3 regions of the Mesorhizobium sp. P2_B11 genome follow, and region 1 is predicted to be linked to each of the others. Evidence: predicted binding sites of a transcription regulator. Region 1 holds the regulator's gene; each other region holds the start of a gene.
The links. Region 1 encodes PhoB, which activates phosphate uptake and scavenging genes when phosphate is short. Its sites were predicted from a motif close to TGTCATNNANCTGTCAT; they were not measured.
Positions count from the first base shown of each region.

Region 2: the regulator PhoB is predicted to act here: its motif matches at 1,416-1,432, upstream of AC1DYJ_RS25440 (acid phosphatase).
Region 3: the regulator PhoB is predicted to act here: its motif matches at 1,493-1,509, upstream of AC1DYJ_RS27440 (DUF1045 domain-containing protein).

Region 1 is NZ_JBFUDF010000002.1:698,654-702,464, reverse strand. It holds gene xylF (D-xylose ABC transporter substrate-binding protein) at 1-373, opposite strand, end outside; gene AC1DYJ_RS07795 (ROK family protein) at 645-1,880, shown strand; gene phoB (phosphate regulon transcriptional regulator PhoB) at 1,905-2,594, opposite strand; gene phoU (phosphate signaling complex protein PhoU) at 2,611-3,315, opposite strand; gene pstB (phosphate ABC transporter ATP-binding protein PstB) at 3,357-3,811, opposite strand, start outside.
Region 2 is NZ_JBFUDF010000008.1:128,213-132,023, forward strand. It holds gene AC1DYJ_RS25430 (cytochrome b) at 1-455, shown strand, start outside; gene AC1DYJ_RS25435 (cytochrome c1) at 479-1,351, shown strand; gene AC1DYJ_RS25440 (acid phosphatase) at 1,477-2,172, shown strand; gene AC1DYJ_RS25445 (alpha-hydroxy acid oxidase) at 2,338-3,483, shown strand; gene AC1DYJ_RS25450 (adenine phosphoribosyltransferase) at 3,493-3,811, shown strand, end outside.
Region 3 is NZ_JBFUDF010000009.1:120,947-124,757, reverse strand. It holds gene AC1DYJ_RS27445 (alpha-D-ribose 1-methylphosphonate 5-triphosphate diphosphatase) at 1-713, opposite strand, end outside; gene AC1DYJ_RS27440 (DUF1045 domain-containing protein) at 747-1,454, opposite strand; gene iolB (5-deoxy-glucuronate isomerase) at 1,606-2,418, opposite strand; gene AC1DYJ_RS27430 (DUF3329 domain-containing protein) at 2,424-2,654, opposite strand; gene iolE (myo-inosose-2 dehydratase) at 2,664-3,581, opposite strand; gene iolD (3D-(3,5/4)-trihydroxycyclohexane-1,2-dione acylhydrolase (decyclizing)) at 3,727-3,811, opposite strand, start outside.

The sequences.
Region 1 (3,811 bases):
GATAGAAGACGTCCTTGTTCTCGATCAGGCGGTCATAGCCGACGACCGGAATGCCTTCGTCCAGCGCCTTCTGCACTGCCGGGCCGATGGCCGAGGCGTCCTGCGCCAGGATGATCAGCGAGTTGGCGCCCTGCGAGATCAGGCTCTCGACGTCGGTCAGCTGCTTACCCGGATTGGACTGCGCGTCGGCGGAAATGTACTTGTCGCCGGCAGCTTCGATCGCGGCCTTCATCGCCGCTTCGTCGGTCTTCCAGCGCTCTTCCTGGAAGTTCGACCACGACACGCCGATGACCTTGTCCTTCGCCTGCGCGACCGACACCAGCGTCAGCGACATGGCGACACCCGCCAGCATGGCGGCTGCAAATCTGTTCATGATAATCCTCCCTGCGCCGCGCACGGCGCGACAAAACTGGCCCGAAGGCCGGCACACAGAGGCTCCATTTTTTCGAGCCTCGAAAAAATACTGGTCCAACGGCGGGGCGCTGTCAACATCGATTCTGATGGAATCTGATGGCCTCAACGAATTTTTTCGAGACTCGCAATAAACAATGACAGCACGGCCGGCTTCTGCCAATATTTGGCTGGTGCCGCCAAATGCCTCCACTATCATTGAGGCGCGAGGAGGACCGGGAGGAAGATAAAAGATGTCGGTTGGAATCCGCCACGACGATTTGCGCCGTCGCAACCGTGCGATGGTGATTTCGGCCGTGCGCCGGGCCGGCCAGCCGTCGCGGACCGAGATTGCGGCGACCACCGGTCTCAGCCACTCGACCATATCGGCTATCTCCTCGGATTTGATTGCGGAAGGCATCCTGGCCGAGAGCAAGCCCGGCGAGACCGGCGCGCTGAAGCGCGGCAGGCCGCAGGTCGGCCTTGGCCTCAACCCGGAGGCAGCGGCGGTGATGACCGTGGTGCTGTCGCTGAACTTCCTCTCCGTCACCGTCATCGACTATGCCGGCCAGGTGGTCGCCGAGGAACAGCGCCGGCTGGACACGCTGACCATGCCGCGCGACGAGCTGATCGGCGAATGTACGGCAATCGTACGCCGGCGGCTCGAGGATCCCGACCTCGATGTGCAGAGCGTCGCGCGCATTGCCATGGGCATCCAGGGCATCACCGATTCGCATGCGCGCGCCATGCTATGGTCGCCGATCACGCCGCTGACCGACATTGGCTTTGCCGACATATTGGAAGCGGAGTTCGGCATTCCGGCCACCATGGAGAACGACTGCAACATGATGGCGGTGGCGTTGCAATGGCGCCAACCCGAGCGCTACCGCGACGATTTCATCGCCATCCTGCTCTCGCACGGCATCGGCATGGGGCTGGTGCTCAAGGGCGAGCTGTTCACCGGCACCCATTCGTCCGGCGGCGAGTTCGGCCACATGATCCACCGTCCCGGCGGCGCGCTCTGCCGCTGCGGGCGGCGCGGCTGCGTCGAGGCCTATGCCGGCAATTACGCCATCTGGCGCAGCGCCAAGATGATGAGCGAGGATGCCGAACCGGTCGATGTCGGCGATGCCGATATGCGGGCGCTGGCCGCACGCGCCCGCGAGACGGATGGCCCGGAGCGCGAGGCCTATCGCAAGGCCGGCGAGGCGCTCGGCTTCGGCCTTGGCAGCCTGTTTGCCCTGATCGATCCCGCCCCTGTCGCCATGGTCGGCGTCAGCGCCGCCGCCTTCGATCTGATCGAGCCGGCATTGCGCGAGGCCATCGCCCAGACCGCCGGCGGCCAGCACTCGAAGTCGATCTCCTTCGACACCGAGCCCAACGAACTGCCGCTGATCCGCGAAGGCTGCGCCATGCGCGCGCTCGGCTTCGTCGACCAGGAGATTTTTGCGCCGGGGATTCAGGCGAAGACCGGCAAGCACGTCGCCTGAGAGGCCGGCGACGGCGCGGCGCGCCTAATCTTCCCGGATAGCGTAGCCGGCGCCGCGGATGGTGCGGATGACATCCGGCATGCGGCCATTGTTGACCGCCTTGCGCAGGCGCCCGACATGAACGTCGACCGTGCGCTCGTCGATATAGATCGTCTCGCCCCAGACATTGTCGAGCAGCTGGCTGCGCGAGAACACCCGGCCGGGGTGGCGCATCATGAATTCGAGCAGGCGGAATTCGGTCGGCCCGAGCCGGATCTCGCTCTTCTTGCGGTAGACGCGGTGCGATTCACGGTCGAGCACAATGTCGCCGACCTTGAGCACGCTGGACAGGACTTCCGGCTTGGCGCGGCGCAGCAGCGCCTTCACGCGCGCCATGAATTCCGGCGTCGAGAACGGCTTGACCAGATAATCGTCGGCGCCGGTGGACAGGCCGCGCACGCGGTCGCTCTCCTCGCCGCGCGCGGTCAGCATGATGATCGGCAGCCGTTCGGTTTCCGGCCGCATCCTGAGCCGCCGGCAGAGCTCGATGCCGGACACCGCCGGCACCATCCAGTCGAGCACCAGCAGGTCGGGGACGTTTTCCTGCAGCCGGATTTCGGCCTCGTCGCCGCGCGTCACCACTTCGACCTGGTAGCCTTCGGATTCGAGGTTGTAGCGGAGAAGCACGCCCAGCGGCTCCTCGTCCTCCACGACCATGATGCGTGGCGCAATCATCAGCAGTTCACCCTTGTCAGGCCGACGTGGCCATCGCCGTCTCGTCCTGCTTCGGGCGATTGGCGGGGAGTTGCTGGCCGGTTAGCACATAATACGCATTTTCAGCGATGTTGGTGACATGATCGCCGATGCGCTCCAGATTCTTGGCGCAGAACAGCAGATGCGTGCAGGCGGTGATGTTGCGCGGGTCTTCCATCATGTAGGTCAAGAGTTCACGAAACACCGACGTGTATTTGACGTCGATGCGCTCGTCGTCATTCCTGAGCTTCGCCAGCGCAGCCGCATCCGCGGCAGCATATTCCTCGACCACCCCTTGCACCTGGATCAGCACCAGCTGCGCCATTGCATCGATGGAATGCGAGAGGTCGCGCGGCGTGACGCTCAAACCGACGGTACCGACGCGCTTGGCGATGTTCTTGGCCAGGTCGCCGATGCGCTCAAGGTCGCCGGCCATGCGGATCGAGCCGACCACTGCACGCAGATCGTTGGCCATCGGCTGGCGCTTGGCGATCAGCGTGATGGCGCGGTCGTCGAGTTCACGCTGGCGCGCGTCCATGATGGCGTCGTCCGAAACCACACGCTGCGCCAGCGCATTGTCCGAATTGAGCAGCGCCTTGGTCGAGCCGCTGACCATCGAGCCGGCGAGATCGCCCATGTCGCGGATCAGCTTGCTGATCTGCCCCAGTTCTTCATCGAAGGAGGCGACGGTATGTTCACCCATGATCCTGGTCCTCGTGCCTGAAAATTCAACCGCTGGACGGCTCAGCCGAAGCGGCCGGTGATGTAGTCCTGGGTGCGCTTGTCGTCGGGATTGGTGAACATCTTGTCGGTGGCGCCCTCCTCGACCAGGTAGCCGAGATGGAACATCGCCGTGCGCTGCGACACGCGCGCCGCCTGCTGCATCGAGTGGGTGACGATGACGATGGTGTAGTTCTGGCGCAGTTCGTCGATCAGCTCCTCGACGCGGGCGGTCGCGATCGGGTCGAGCGCCGAGCAGGGCTCGTCCATCAGGATCACTTCCGGCGACACGGCAATGGCGCGCGCGATGCACAGGCGCTGCTGCTGGCCGCCAGACAGGCCTGTGCCGGGCTCCTGCAGGCGGTCCTTGACCTCGTTCCAGATCGCCGCCTTCTTCAGGCTGGATTCGACGATCTGGTCCATGTCGGACTTGCGCTTGGCCAGGCCATGGATGCGCGGGCCGTAGGCCACGTTCTCGT
Region 2 (3,811 bases), on a different contig from region 1:
CGATCCTGCGCGCCATCACCTTCAACATCGGGCCGATCAACTCCAAGCTCGGTGGCGTGCTGTGCATGTTCGGCGCCATCGTGATGCTGTTCCTGGTGCCGTGGCTCGACACCTCGAAGGTACGCTCGGCGGTTTACCGGCCCTGGTACAAGCTGTTCTTCTGGCTGTTCGTGGCCGATGCCGTCCTGCTTGGCTGGCTGGGCTCGCAGCCGGCGGAAGGCGGTGGTCTGTTGACCCTCGTGATCGGTGAGGTCTCGGGCAACTACGTTGGCTACGCCCAAGCGGCGACACTGTTCTACTTTGCCTTCTTCCTCGTCATCCTGCCGGTGCTCGGCCTGATCGAAACGCCGCGCAGACTGCCGAATTCGATTACCGAGGCGGTGCTGGAGAAGAACAAGGGTGCCGGTGGGGGACATCCGGCCGGTGCAACCTCCGCGCCGGAAACCAAGGGCTGAGCGAGAATCTAAGGGGATTTGGCATGAAGAAGATTCTCACCTCGCTCGCCCTGCTCGGCCTGTTTGCCGGCGGCATCGGGTCCGTCGGCAGCGTGGCTATCGCCGCCGAAGAGGCACACAACGCGGCAGCGCCGACGCATTTCCCGATCGACGAGCCGAAGGAAATGGACTGGAGCTTCGCCGGTCCGTTCGGCACCTATGACAAGGCGCAGCTGCAGCGCGGCCTGAAGGTCTACAAGGAAGTCTGCTCGGCCTGCCATTCGATGAACCTCGTGTCGTTCCGCACGCTGGAAGGTCTTGGTTATTCGGAAGCGCAGGTGAAGTCCTTTGCCGCCGAATACACCATCCATGACGGCCCCAACGATGCCGGCGACATGTTCGACCGCCCGGGCAAGCCGTCCGACTATTTCCCGGCGCCGTTCGCCAATGAGGCGGCGGCCGCTGCCTCCAACGGTGGCGCTGCTCCGCCCGACATGTCGCTGCTGGCCAAGGCACGCGGCGTCGAGCGCGGCTTCCCGCGCTTCGTCTTCGACATCTTCACCCAGTACGCCCAGGGCGGCCCGGATTACATCCATTCGCTGCTGACCGGCTACGACGAGACGCCGCCGGCCGGCATGGTGATCCCCGAAGGCACCCACTACAATCCGTACTTCATGTCCGGCGTGTCGCTGAAGATGCCGAAGCCGCTGTCCGACGGCCAGGTCACCTATGATGACGGCTCGCCGCAGACCGTCGACCAGTATTCGCGCGACGTCTCCGCCTTCCTGATGTGGGCCGCCGAGCCGCATATGGAAGACCGCAAGAAGACCGGCTTTCGCGTGCTGGTGTTCCTGCTTCTGTTCGGGACGCTGATGTATCTGACCAAGCGCAAGGTATGGGAAGGCGTGGCGCACTAAGCGCCCACCAGCCAAGTCAAAAAAGGGCGCCGAGAGGCGCCCTTTTGCTTTTGCGGAGGCGGCGTGTCACACGGCCGTCACTGCCGCTGGCGATCCTGCGGCGCCCTCATCAAAGGATCGCACCCATGAAAAGATACGCATCGCTCGCGGCAGGACTGCTGCTGCTCGTCGTCGGCTCGGCCGCCCAGGCCGAAGACGCAAAACCCTTTATCACCAACAAGGATGTCGACCTGACGATGATCCTGCCGCCGCCGCCGGCCAACGATTCGGCTGAGACCAAGGCCGAGCTAGGCGCAGTGCTGATGCTGCAGGTGACGCGCACACCCGAAATGGAGGCCAGCGCCGTTGCCGACGCCGAGGAAGACGTCTGGCGCTTCACCAAGGTCATGGGGCCGAACTTCAACAAGGAAAAGCTGCCGAAATTCGCGGCCTTCTTCGATCGTGTGGTGGCCACCGAAGGCGCCGTCGTCGATCCGGCCAAGGATGTCTGGAAGCGGCCGCGCCCGCATCAGCTCAGCGACCTCGTCAAGCCGGTGGTCAAGCTGTCGAGCTCCGGCTCCTGGCCTTCGGGTCATGCCACGGTCGGCACCATGATGGGCATCATCCTGGCCGACATGGTTCCGGAAAAGCGCGCCGAGATCATGGCGCGTGCGGCCGAGTACGCCCACAACCGCGTGGTCGGCGGCATCCGCTACCCGTCCGATGTCGAGATGGGCAAGATTTCCGGCAGCGTCATTGCCGCCGTCCTGCTCAACCGCGACGACTTCAAGGCCGAGTATGATGTAGCCAAGGCCGAGCTGCGCTCCGACCTCGGCATATAAGCTATTCCCAACAATCGATTTTCGACGGGAAGGGGCGCCAGAGGCGCCCCTTTTTCGTTTATGGCTGTGGCCAAGAGGCAGTTCGGCAAATCGCCCGTTGGCACGGCGGCATCGGATTGATATTCGACGCAGCGAGCTTCTTGCGCCATGTATTGGAAATCGATGATGCGGCTACGCGACTGTCACAACTTTTCCGATTTCCGCCGCATGGCGCAGCAGCGGCTGCCGGGGCCGATCTTCAACTACATCGACGGCGCGGCGGACGACGAGGTCACCTATCGCCGCAACACCGAGAGTTTCGAGCGCTGCGACCTCGTTCCCAACGTGCTGCGCGGTGTCAGCGAGATCGACATGTCGGTGACGGTGATGGGCCAGAAGCTGGCGATGCCCGTCTATTGCTCGCCGACCGCCTTGCAGCGGCTGTTCCATCATCAGGGCGAGCGCGCTGTGGCCAAGGCTTCGGCCAAATTCGGCACCATGTTCGGCGTGTCCTCGCTCGGCACGGTCAGCCTCGAGGAMGCGCGCAGGATCAGCAGCAGCCCGCAGGTCTACCAGTTCTATTTCCACCGGGATCGCGGCCTCAACCGGGCGATGATGCAGCGGGCGAAGGCGGTTGGCGTCGAGGTGATGATGCTGACCGTCGACTCGATCACCGGCGGCAATCGAGAGCGCGACAAGCGCACCGGCTTTGCCATTCCCTTCAAGCTCAGCCTTGCCGGCATGCTGCAGTTCGCGCTCAAGCCCGGTTGGGCGATCAACTATTTCACCCATGAGGGGTTCAAGCTGCCGCAGCTCGACGAGCATGTCGACATGGGTGGCGGCACGATGTCGATCAGCCGCTACTTTACCGAGATGCTCGATCCGTCGATGACCTGGGACGATGTCGCCGAGATGGTCAGGCTTTGGGGAGGCCCGTTCTGCCTGAAGGGTGTCATGTCGGTGGAGGACGCCAGGCGCGCCGTCGAGATCGGCTGCAGCGGCATTGTGCTGTCGAACCATGGCGGCCGGCAGCTGGACGGCTCACGGGCGGCGTTCGACCAGTTGGCGGAGATCGTCGATGCCGTTGGCGACAGGATAGACGTCATCATGGATGGCGGCGTGCAGCGGGGCACGCATGTGCTGAAGGCGCTCTCGCTCGGCGCCAAGGCAGTCGGCGTCGGCCGCTACTATCTGTTTCCGCTGGCGGCTGCCGGCCAGCCCGGCGTCGAACGGGCGCTCGAGCAGATGCGGGTCGAGATCGAGCGCGGTATGAAGCTGATGGGCTGCAGTTCGATCGAACAATTGTCGCGCACGAATCTCCGTTTCAGGTAATCTCGGCTCATGAAATCCTCGCTCGAAGACACGCTTCTCGCCGCGATCCGCACCATTCCGGACTATCCCAAGCCCGGCATCCTGTTTCGCGACATCACCACGCTGCTCGGCAATGCGCGCGCCTTCCGCCGCGCCATCGACGAGCTGGTGCATCCCTATGCCGGCCAGAAGATCGACAAGATCGCCGGCATCGAGGCGCGCGGCTTCATCCTCGGCGGCGCCGTCGCGCACCAGCTTTCGGCCGGCTTCGTGCCGATCCGCAAGAAGGGCAAGCTGCCTTACGAGACGGTGCGCGTCGCCTACAGCCTGGAATATGGCCTGGACGAGA
Region 3 (3,811 bases), on a different contig from region 1:
TGGCCTGATGTGGCATCGTCATGGCTTGCCAGCACGATGCCGCGCTCGTTGCAGGCAGCCGAGATCGCCACCCGGTTCGGTCCCGAGTTCTTCGCCGATTCCGACATGCGCTTTTCGCAGAACAGCTTGAAGTCGCGGTCGGTCAGCTTCAGCTTGCGCTGGTAGTAATAGGCGTAGGTCTCGAGGTTGACGAACTGGCGCTGGCCCGGCGCGTGGTCCATCAGGGATGCCAGCTTGACCCGCTCGTCACCATCGAAATTGGCGAAGGCCTGCAGGCAATCCGGCGCGGAAACCTCGCATCGCAGATGAAGGAAGTGATCGGCCCGCAACCGGTCCTTCGCACCGCTGTCTTCGATGGCGTCGACCAGTTTGCGGATATCGTCGGAGGTCAGGTCGGCATCCTCGTCCATGCCGACGCGCAAGGCGTCGAGCACGGTGGTGATACCAGCGGTCGCCACCTGCGCGTCATGGGCGAGCACGGCGGCGATCGGGTTCCAGCGCACTTTCGGGCGCGGCGCATAGTGGCCTTCGAGATGGTCTGTATGCAGCTCGACCAGACCGGGGATGATGTAGTCGCCGCCCATATCCTCGCCACTCCGCCCGCTGCCGGCGTCGATGCCGGCGACCAGACCGTCGCGAAGCAGCAGCGAGCCCTCAACGATCTCGTCGGCAAGCACGATGCGGGCATTGGTCAAAACGGTCTCGGCGGTCATTTCAGGCAGTCCTTAGGTTTTCAGGCGAAGTGGTCAGGCGGTTTTTTTGGCCGCGCGGCGGCCGAGCGCATGATGGGAGAGCACCATGAATGGGGCTCCCGGTTCGGTTTCGACAAACAGTGTCAGCGCATCCACCAGTACCGGCTTTAGCAGCACCTCGGCGAACAGGCTGTCGATTGCTGCACGCAGACGTTGGCTTTCCTGTGGCCCGGCCCGTCCGGAAAGCGTCATGTGGAAGCGAAACGTCTCGAACACATAGGGATAGCCCCACTGGCAGAGATTACGGAACTCGGCGGGTTTGAGCGAATCCGGGCTGCGCCGCTCGATCTCGGCCTCGGTGAGCGGCGCGCGGAAACGGTCGAAACCAAGCACGACATCGTCGGCGAAACGGTTGAGCGGCGGCAGCGGGCCTTCCGGCACCAGGGCGAAGAAACCGTCGATCTGGCTGACGATGAGGCGCGGGACGGTGACGGTCGGCGTCGCTTCGGCAAACACGTCCAGGGCAGCACGTAGCGAGGCTTCCGTCTCGTTCGGGGCCAGCCGGAAAGGCGCCTTCAGCGTCGCATGAAAACCGTAGCGGCGCGCCGAAGCGGTGTGGAAGGCAACTTCCGCGGCCGACAGCTCGCCCACCGCCTCGACCGGCCGTGTGGCGGCGCCAAAGGGGTCACGTCCCAGCCAATTGGCGGCGATCCGCGCCAGCGTCTCGTCCTGCCTTGGGGTGAAGTAGATGGCATACCGCATCGAAAATCCTCGTCAGCACGCTGCCATAGGTGATTTCCATGACGGATTGACGAAGCTTATGCGGGTTTTCGATGGCGAATCGAGCCCACAGGTCCTTAGCCGACGATTTTTCCAAGCTGGACCAATAGGTTCAGCCGAAAATGAAGGCTGTTCAGGCCTTCATCAGCCATTCGTGCTCGGGCGCGTTGTGGAATTTCCACGTCCGCTTCGGCCCGGCCATGACGTTGAGATAATAGAGGTCGTAGCCGTGGCAGGCGGCGCAAGGGTGGTAGCCCTTGGGCACCAGCACGACATCGCCGTCCTCGATCGCCATCGCCTCGTCCAGTTCACGCGCGCCATTCTTGTCGGCATCGGTGTAAACGCGCTGGAAGGCAAAGCCCTGCGGCGGGTTGAGGCGATGATAGTAGGTTTCCTCGAGATAGGATTCGGCCGGCAGATTGTCCTGGTCGTGCTTGTGGGGCGGATAGCTCGACGTATGGCCGCCGGGCGTGATGACCTCGACCACCAGCAGCGAGTCGGCCGGCTTTCCCTCCGGCAATATGTTGGTGACGTAGCGCGTGTTGGTACCCTTGCCGCGCACTTCCTGGCCGAGATCGTCGGGCGCAATGACGCGGACGGCCAAGCCGCCGCCCAGGCCCGGCGCAGAGCAAACCGCGAGTTCCAGATCGGTGTCCGCGGTGACCGACCAGTCCGACCCCTCAGGGATATAGACCGACCATGGCTTGCCTTCGAAGGGCGACATGCGTTCGCCGAGCAGGCCGAGTTCCCGGCCGCCGGCTGTTGCGGCGCCCTTGCCGGTGACGAACACCAGGCAGATTTCGCGATCACCGGTCTTTCCCGAGGCGTTTTCGCCCGGCTTCAGCCGGTGCAGGTCGAAGCCGACATAGGTCCAGCCGGCGCTTTTGGGCGTGACATGAGCGACGCGGCCATGGCCCTTGTCGGCTTTGACGAGCAGTTTCGACATTGCGGTCATTCCTTCGGTTCAGCACCTGTCTTCGGCTCGACCGGAGGCTTCGCTTCCTCGGCCGGCTTGTAGAGATAGAAAAACTGCCAGACGGCGTAGGCGGCGAAGCCCAGCGCGATGACGCCCCAGAACGGTGTGCCGGAGGCAAATTCTATTCCCGCCCAGATCACGCAGACGGCAACGACCGCAACGCGCCGCCACAACGGCCGGAAGAACGGGTGCTCGTAATCCTTCATCGGATCGGCTCACGCATTGGGAAAGCCCTGCGTTTCCACCGTGTAGCCGGCGGCCGTCATCACCCGCATCAGCTCCTTGTGGCCGACCTGCGCCATCTTCAGCGGCGGGTTCTTCTTCGGGTCCTGCTCGGCCTCGACGACGAACCAGCCTTCATAGCCATGATCGGCGAAGCGCTGCACGATGGCGCCGAAATCCAGCGAACCGTCGCCCGGCACGGTGAAGGCGCCAAGCGCCACGGCGTCGAGGAAGGATTGTTTCGTGCGGTCGAGCCCGTCGATCACGGCCATGCGCACATCCTTCACATGGACATGGCTGATGCGCTTGTGGTGGTTGTCGATGGCGCGCAGCACGTCGCCGCCGGCAAAGGCGAGATGCCCGGCGTCGAGCAACAGCGGAATGCCGTCGCCGGAATGGCGCATGAAGGCATCGAGCTCCGGCTCGGTCTCGACCACGGCCGCCATGTGGTGGTGATAGGACAGCGGCATGCCCTGTTCGGCGCACCATTCGCCGAATTCGGTCAGACGACGGCCATAGGCCTTCATCTCGTCGCCGAACAATTTCGGCTTGGTGGCGAGCGGCTTGGAGCGGTCGCCCTGGATCGAACGGCCGACCTCGCCATAGACGATGCAAGGCGCGTTGACCGCCTTGAACAGGTCGATCATCGGCTGGATGCGGTCCTTGTTCTTGCCCATGTCCTCATCGACCAGCGTGCCGGAGAACCAGCCGCCGCATAGCGTGACGTCAGCCTTTTTCAGGATCGGCAGCATCACAGCGGGATCGTTGGGGAAACGCCGGCCCATTTCCATGCCGGTGAAGCCGGCCGAGCGCGACTGCGCCAAGCATTCCTCCAGCGAGACGTCGTCGCTGAGTTCGGCAAGATCGTCGTTCCACCATGCAATGGGGGACATGCCCAGTTTGGCTTTCAAGTCGTCACTCCGGTTTCTTGTTAACCCTCCCCCCTGTGGGGAGAGTCGCTGCGAAGCAGCGGGGCGCGGGTGCGGCACCGACCCCCACCCGGACCTTCGGTCCGACCTCCCCACAAGGGGGAGGTAGGGGCCGAGTGCATGTACATCAATCGCCGATGGTCTGCATCTGCCGCTTTTCGTCATATGCCTTGCGCGCCGCGTTGACCTGGCTGCGCGCCGAGACTTCCGGC